DNA from 3 places in the Marinobacter sp. LV10R510-11A genome. Region 2 is predicted to be linked to each of the others. Evidence: riboswitches for the same ligand, from Rfam matches in the RefSeq annotation. Region 2 holds a riboswitch; each other region holds the start of a gene.
The links. Region 2 has a riboswitch for cobalamin ahead of CPH80_RS15585 (ribonucleoside-diphosphate reductase subunit alpha). Riboswitches for the same ligand answer to the same signal wherever they lie in the genome.

Region 1: linked by a shared signal. The riboswitch ahead of CPH80_RS22730 (ribonucleoside triphosphate reductase) and the one ahead of CPH80_RS15585 (ribonucleoside-diphosphate reductase subunit alpha) in region 2 are both predicted to bind cobalamin.
Region 3: linked by a shared signal. The riboswitch ahead of CPH80_RS14070 (TonB-dependent receptor domain-containing protein) and the one ahead of CPH80_RS15585 (ribonucleoside-diphosphate reductase subunit alpha) in region 2 are both predicted to bind cobalamin.

The regions. Positions count from the first base shown of each region.
Region 1 is NZ_LT907980.1:3,909,122-3,911,387, forward strand. It holds gene ubiU (ubiquinone anaerobic biosynthesis protein UbiU) at 1-82, shown strand, start outside; gene CPH80_RS18810 (U32 family peptidase) at 96-989, shown strand; cobalamin riboswitch at 1,048-1,253, shown strand; partial or broken gene CPH80_RS22730 (ribonucleoside triphosphate reductase) at 1,404-2,266, shown strand, end outside.
Region 2 is NZ_LT907980.1:3,249,017-3,251,282, reverse strand. It holds gene CPH80_RS15585 (ribonucleoside-diphosphate reductase subunit alpha) at 1-1,042, opposite strand, end outside; cobalamin riboswitch at 1,181-1,377, opposite strand; gene CPH80_RS15580 (DUF3047 domain-containing protein) at 1,459-2,232, shown strand; gene CPH80_RS15575 (substrate-binding periplasmic protein) at 2,201-2,266, opposite strand, start outside.
Region 3 is NZ_LT907980.1:2,934,882-2,937,147, forward strand. It holds gene CPH80_RS14070 (TonB-dependent receptor domain-containing protein) at 1-1,456, opposite strand, end outside; cobalamin riboswitch at 1,615-1,825, opposite strand; gene cobD (threonine-phosphate decarboxylase CobD) at 1,855-2,266, opposite strand, start outside.

The DNA.
Region 1 (2,266 bases), 660 kb from region 2:
CCCGGTTTGGAATAGCACGTTGGCGGGCCTGTCTGAAGGTGGTCTAACCACCCTCGGCGCCTATCACCGCAAATGGAAATGAGGCTGAAAAATCCATGATGAAGCTCTCTCTAGGCCCGATTCTCTGGTTCTGGTCCAAACAAACCGTTTTTGATTTTTACGCCAACGCCGCCGAGTGGCCGGTTGATACGGTATATTTGGGAGAAACCGTGTGTTCCCGCCGACGCGAGCTGAGGCTGGCGGATTGGTTGGAGATTGCCGCTGTGCTCAAGGATTGCGGCAAGCAGGTGGTGCTCTCAACACAAACGCTGATTGAATCCGAAGCGGATTTGCGGGCCCTGCGCAAAATCTGCAGCCAGCAGGAGTATCTAGTAGAGGCTAATGATCAGAGCGCTCTACAGCTGGCCACTCAGAACAATCTGCCGTTTGTGACTGGCCCTTCCATGAACATCTACAACAGCGCAACCCTGAAACTGTTAGCAAAGCAGGGGTTGAAGGGCTGGAACTTACCGGTAGAGCTGGGCCGTGAAACCCTGCGCCAATTGATTGGTGAGTTGGAAGCGGAAGGGCTGGATTTAGCTGCAGAGGTTTTTGCCTGGGGCTTTTTGCCGTTGGCATGGTCGTCCCGCTGCTTTACCGCCCGGCATTACAACCTGCCCAAAGACAACTGCGAGTTCCGCTGTTTGCAGCACCCAGATGGTATGGAGCTGCGCTCCCGCGAATCCCAAGAGCTGTTTCGCCTTAACGGCACTTCTACTTTGTCTGGTGCTCGTTACGACTTGATGCGGGAAATGCCGGATATGGCGCAAATGGGAGTGTCCACTGTACGCCTAAGCCCAGAGCATCAGGGCATGGATGAAGTGGTCCGCCGCTTTGATCAGGCGCGCCGTGGCGAAGCCCCAGCAACCGACCCGCTGCAGCTTGTTGAGGCGCCGCCTTGCAATGGTTACTGGTATGGAAGGCCGGGGATGGATTTGGTGCCTTCCTGACGAAAAGGCATAAGTAGTAAAATATATGTTTTTTTGTTGAAACTCCTTTGAATCGCGTATATAGTGTTTTTGTCTTGGTTTGCCACTATATGTTGTGTTTAGTGGCCGGGAATCCGGTAAGAGTCCGGAACTGACGCGCAGCGGTATTGGGGAACAAGCGTGGTAATGATGACACTGGCGCAAGCCGGGAAGTCGCCACGTAAGGCAGAGCCGAAAGGTTCGTGCCCCTGAGTCCGAAGACCTGCCAAGGCAAAAATACTGCACCTTCGCGACTTAGGGTGAGCAGCTGGCTGATGCATGGGGCGATTTCCCGTGGATGGCCTCCTGTGTCCGCGAAGGGAAAATACCTGACGCGATTCCAGGAGGAACACCATGTCAGCCACTCCCGCAGCCTTCGAGCCAGTGAAACCATTTTTACTGGATATCTCTGCAACCGTCAGCGAGTACCTTCAACGTAGCGATTGGCGAGTAAATGCCAATGCCAATCAGGGTTACTCTCTGGGCGGCTTGATTCTGAATACCGCTGGCAAAGTTATCGCGAACTACTGGCTGAACGATGTTTACACCCAAGACATCGGCCAGGCGCACCGCGACGCAGACCTCCACATACACGATCTGGACATGCTCAGTGGCTACTGTGCCGGCTGGTCTTTGCGCACGTTGTTGCATGAAGGCCTGAACGGTGTGCCCGGAAAGGTAGAATCGGCGCCACCCAAGCATTTGTCGAGCGCCATCGGCCAGATGGTGAACTTTCTGGGCACCTTGCAAAACGAATGGGCGGGAGCTCAAGCCTTCAGCTCTTTCGATACCTATCTAGCGCCTTTCATCCGCAGGGATAACCTGAGTTACGAATCGGTACTTCAGTGTATTCAGGAGTTCGTCTACAACCTCAATGTGCCCTCGCGATGGGGCACCCAAACACCCTTTACTAACATTACGTTTGACTGGGTGTGCCCGGAAGATCTGCGGGAACAGATACCTGTCATCGCCGGAGAAGAAATGCCCGGCGCCTGTTTGAAATGACGGCCCGGTATGGCTTGCCGTACTTTCAAAATTTCCTGAACTCGGATCTTGAACCCAGCATGGTCCGCTCTATGTGTTGTCGGTTGCAGCTGGATTTGCGCGAGCTGCTCAAGCGTGGCAACGGCCTGTTTGGTTCAGCAGAACAAACCGGCTCTCTTGGCGTGGTAACGGTTAATTGTGCTCGCCTGGGCTATCTCTACAAAGGGCGTAAGCAGGCGCTGTATGCGCGCCTGGATAAACTAATGGGGTTAGCC
Region 2 (2,266 bases):
GGCGGGTGCCGCTGTTAAACAGTGTAGGCGTCGAGGCCATGTAGTCGAAAGACGACAACAGGTTATAGAACTCAATAGCACGGCCGTTGGGGTCGTCTTCACGCAGTGCCAAGCCCATGGCTACACGCATGAAAAACACCTGCGGCAGTTCTAAGCGATCTTCCTTCCAGTGCAGGAAGTACCTGTCATACAGGGTCTGCAGGCCCAGGAAGCCAAACTGCAGGTCACGTTCAGGTTTCAGCGCGGCGCCCAGGCGTTCCATGTCGAAAGCGGCCATGGCTTCGTCGAGCAGCTCGTAGCGAATGCCGGCGCTGATGAAGGTGCTCAGGGCCTGTGGATAAACCTCTGCCAAGGTCAGGTTGGTGTCCAGCTTCAGCGCGGTTACGCTTTCAAGGCGCAGCTGCTCCAACAACAGGCGTGCGGTGACGGCGCTGTAGTCCGGCTCGCGCTCAATGCGGCCACGGGCGGTCATGATGAGTGCAGTTAGCACTTGGGCTTCGTCGATGCCGTTGTAGAGGTTACGGGTGGCTTCTTCTACAAGGGAGTCGCCATCAATACCTTCAAGGCCGAATGCAGCGTGGTCGACCTGTTGCTTCATCAGGCCCAAATCTAGCGATGCAGTGCGGCCATCGGCCTGTTTTACGGTGAGATGAGGGTGGGCTTCTACTGGCTCGTGCAGTGCGCGTTCGCGGGCGTGTTCTTCGCGATACAGTACGTAGGCACGGGCAACTTTCTGTTCTTCGGCGCGCATCAGGGCCAGTTCGACTTGGTCTTGAATGTCTTCGATGTGCACTCGGCCACCGGCTTTCAGGCGGCGGCTGATGGCTTGCACAACCTGCGCGGTTACCCGGTGAACGGCGTCATTGATATGAGCAGACCCTGCCGCTTGGTCGCCTTCAACGGCGAGAAAGGCCTTGGTAACAGCTACGCTGATTTTAGAGGGGGTAAAGTTGACCAGGTTACCGTTACGTTTGATAACCTGAAGGGCTTCTGTAGCGGATGACGATGAGGGCCGATCTTCGGCGAGGCTTGTCGTAGACATACCGTTATCTCCTGAATACGCGTGAATTCCGTAACCTTCGCGTACGCAGGACAAACCAGCACCAGCCAGTGATGGCTGTAACAGTGCCGTGTTCGTTGCTGCTCACCTTGTAGGGCCAAATGCAGGCGCCTGATTCGCGAAGGTGCAGTCTTCCCTGGCAGGTCTTCGGACTTAGGGGCATGAACCTCAAGGTTCTGCCTTGCGTGGCGACTTCCCGGCCTAGGCCAGTGTCTTTATGCCACGCTCGTTCCCCAATACCGCTGCGCGTCAGTTCCGGATTCTAACCGGATTCCCGATACCATATCTGGTATCTAACCAAGGATTTTGGCACTATATACGGGAAGAATCAGAAGGACAAGGCACTTTTCCTCAATCCGCCGGTCTGTCACAGACACACTGCAAAGTGGGACGAATTCATGCATATCAACATCCGCCCTGTTACCTGGCTGCTGCTTGCAGCATTCAGCCTGGCCTCGCCTCAGTTGCTGGCACAGGAGTCATTGCTTCCGGCATTCTCGAAAATGACGTCGCTTTCAGATGGCTGGGAGCCTCTGGAGTTTCCCAACATAGATCAGCACACTCGCTACGAACTGATCCGCGAGAACGACGCTCAGGTGGTAAAAGCACATACCTCCGGCGGTGCGTCCGGCCTGATTACCCGGCTTAATATAAAACCGGAGAACTCACCGATGCTGAGCTGGCGCTGGAAGGTGTCTAATGTGTTTGAAAAAGGCGATGCTCTGAAAAAATCCGGTGATGACTACCCTGCCCGGATATACGTTGCCTTCGAGTTTCAGCCGGATAAAGCGGGCTTTTTCGAACGGGCGAAGCGTAAAACGGTGGAGTTGCTGTTTGGAGAGGAGCTGCCCGGCAATGCCCTGAACTACATCTGGGCAAACACCTTGCCGAAGGGTGAGTTTATAACCAACCCATACACCGATAAAACCGTGATGATTGCCGTCAGTTCCGGCCGCGAAAAGACGGGCGAGTGGATAAGCATCGAGCGGGATGTTATTGCAGACTACCGAAAGGCGTTTGGGGAGAGCCCGCCGCCAATTCGGGGCATCGCCATCATGTCGGATTCAGACAACACCGGTGAACAAGCAAGCGCGTGGTATGGCGATATCACCCTCGCCCCGACAAATCCAGAAAACCTTTCTAGCGGTGTTGAACAGGAAACCCGGGAATAACATATCCGGAATTGAAATCCCGGATGGGCGGTGC
Region 3 (2,266 bases), 310 kb from region 2:
CGACACTCGCAACCGCCCTCAAGTTCCAGCCATTTTGACGCCAACCACTACTAAGTTCGACGCCACGCAACCGAGCTTCCGGTATACTCCCAGCGGCATTTTGCGATGGCAGAGATAGGTCTTCTACATCGGATTGGAATACAGCTGCGTCCCAAAACCATCTTGTATAACGGCCTTCTATTCCAAGCTCATAGCTAGTTGCTTCTTCTGGCTGAAGGTCAGGATTGCCAAAACCCGGATAATAGAGATCATTAAAAGTCGGTGCCTTGAACGAAGTGCCGGCACTGGCGCGTACCCGATAATTTTTATTCAGAGCATACCCAACTCCTACACCCCAAGTTTGCTCTGTACCGAACGTTTCATTGTCGTCACTTCGTAAGCTCAAATGGACATCCAGAGCGTCAAAATTCAATAATGCCTGGCTAAAAAACGCACTATTAGAACGGCTACGTTCATCATAAACTACGGTGCTATCTACCTGATCCACCGTATACTCAGCGCCCAACACAAACTCGTGCGCCCCAAAGGTCAGCCAATTCTCTAATCGAGAATTTCTCGTTCTAGTATTAAATACTCCAGGAAATGAGCTGAAATCTTCCATTTCGTCTCTCGCATCAGAAAACTGCAATGATGCGCGCCAATTTGCGGTAATTGGAACATCCAGATTCACACCTGCAACCTGAAAGACGAAGTCTTGTTCCCCGCCGTCATACTCAGTGTTACCTTCGGCATTCAGGAATGTGAAGCCAAGACGGACACCATTATCAAATTGATGACGTCCACTTGCCACACCAGACGTATTCTTATAGCTTTTATCTTCCCCGCCAGTAACTACAGGCGCACCATCTGTACGGAACTGATTTATACCAATGCTGAGCTTTGAAGAGTCGTTCGCAAGCGCAGCTCCTGCAGCATACTGCTGGCTGTTATAGTTGCCACCACCCGCTTCTAGCCAGCCAGTCTCCCCCTCATTTTGAGGCAAAGTAAAAGCCTGTATCACGCCGCCAGTGGCGTCAGCGCCATATAGACTGCTGCGGCTTCCCCGAACAATCTCAACTCGGTTAATTAATTGTGGTGGCAGATGCTGCCAAGCAGCCCCGCCGAGAGTTGCGGAACGAATCCGAATACCATCAACCAAAAGCACCGAAGCATCTGAAGAATTCCCTCGGATGAAAACACTCGTTGTTTTACCAAAAGAGCCATTGGGCACTACAGACACACCAGGCTGAGATTCAATGAGCTCACGAAACTCTTTGGGTTGTTGATAGCGAATATCATCTTCCTCAATGACAGTAACGGACGTCAGGCTTTCGCCCACCGTTTTCGGCCCAAGAGTTGCCGTGACAACAATCGGGTCTAACTGAGGAGTCTGTGAATCCTGAGCGATGGCAATTGAGAGGGGGCTAAACGCAAACGGGACTACCAGAGCTCTGATAACTGGCCGGGAGACTTTCATAAAACGCACTCAAATACGCACCACGCGCACCCGCATGGCTGATTATTGGTGCTGCAAAGGGAGAGAAAACCCGGCGGCAAGCCAGGCTGGAGCAATACAAAGGGTGGGGAAATTCCGTAAGACAGGCCGGTGTTTACCCACCGCAACTGCCCTCCGCAGCGTTCGGTGTGTTTACAGGCCGGTCTCCGGACTTGTGAGTTGTAATACTGAGCAGCGTAAGCCTTCCCATGCTTGCGCACAGTGGCATCTCTCTTCGCCGATCACTCACTTACCGTTGCGGGGGCAGTGCCGGACTTTAACCGGCTTCCCGTTTCACTGTTGTAACGACGATGATTGCACCACAACAGCACCTACAAACGCCGGGAAAGGCTAACAATGCGTTAATGTTTGGTCAATGACTAATCACAACTCTTTCCAACCAAAGCCATTTCCAGCTTTCGCCACTGACTTTCATCTGCTGCCAGGCCAAACCTCGACATTCCCGGCTGCTCAAAGACCCGAACCAAAACCCCCTGCTCAGCCAGTTGATCCGCCAGCAGCCGTGGATAATCAGTGCGAACTGTCAGGAACAGCGCACTACCACCAGCCAGCGTAAGCCCGGCTGCCTGCAACACCCCGCGCAATCTGCCCGCACTCCGCTGCAAGCGGGCACGAGCCTGAAGCTGCCAATCCGTATCGCTCAGCGCCTGCGCCATCACGTAGCGAGCCGGCCCACCAAGCGACCAAGGGCCAAGCACTCGCTTTAAAGCATCAGCAACTGCAGAGTCCGCAAGCACCACCCCGGCGCGCACGCCCGCCAAACCAAAAAAC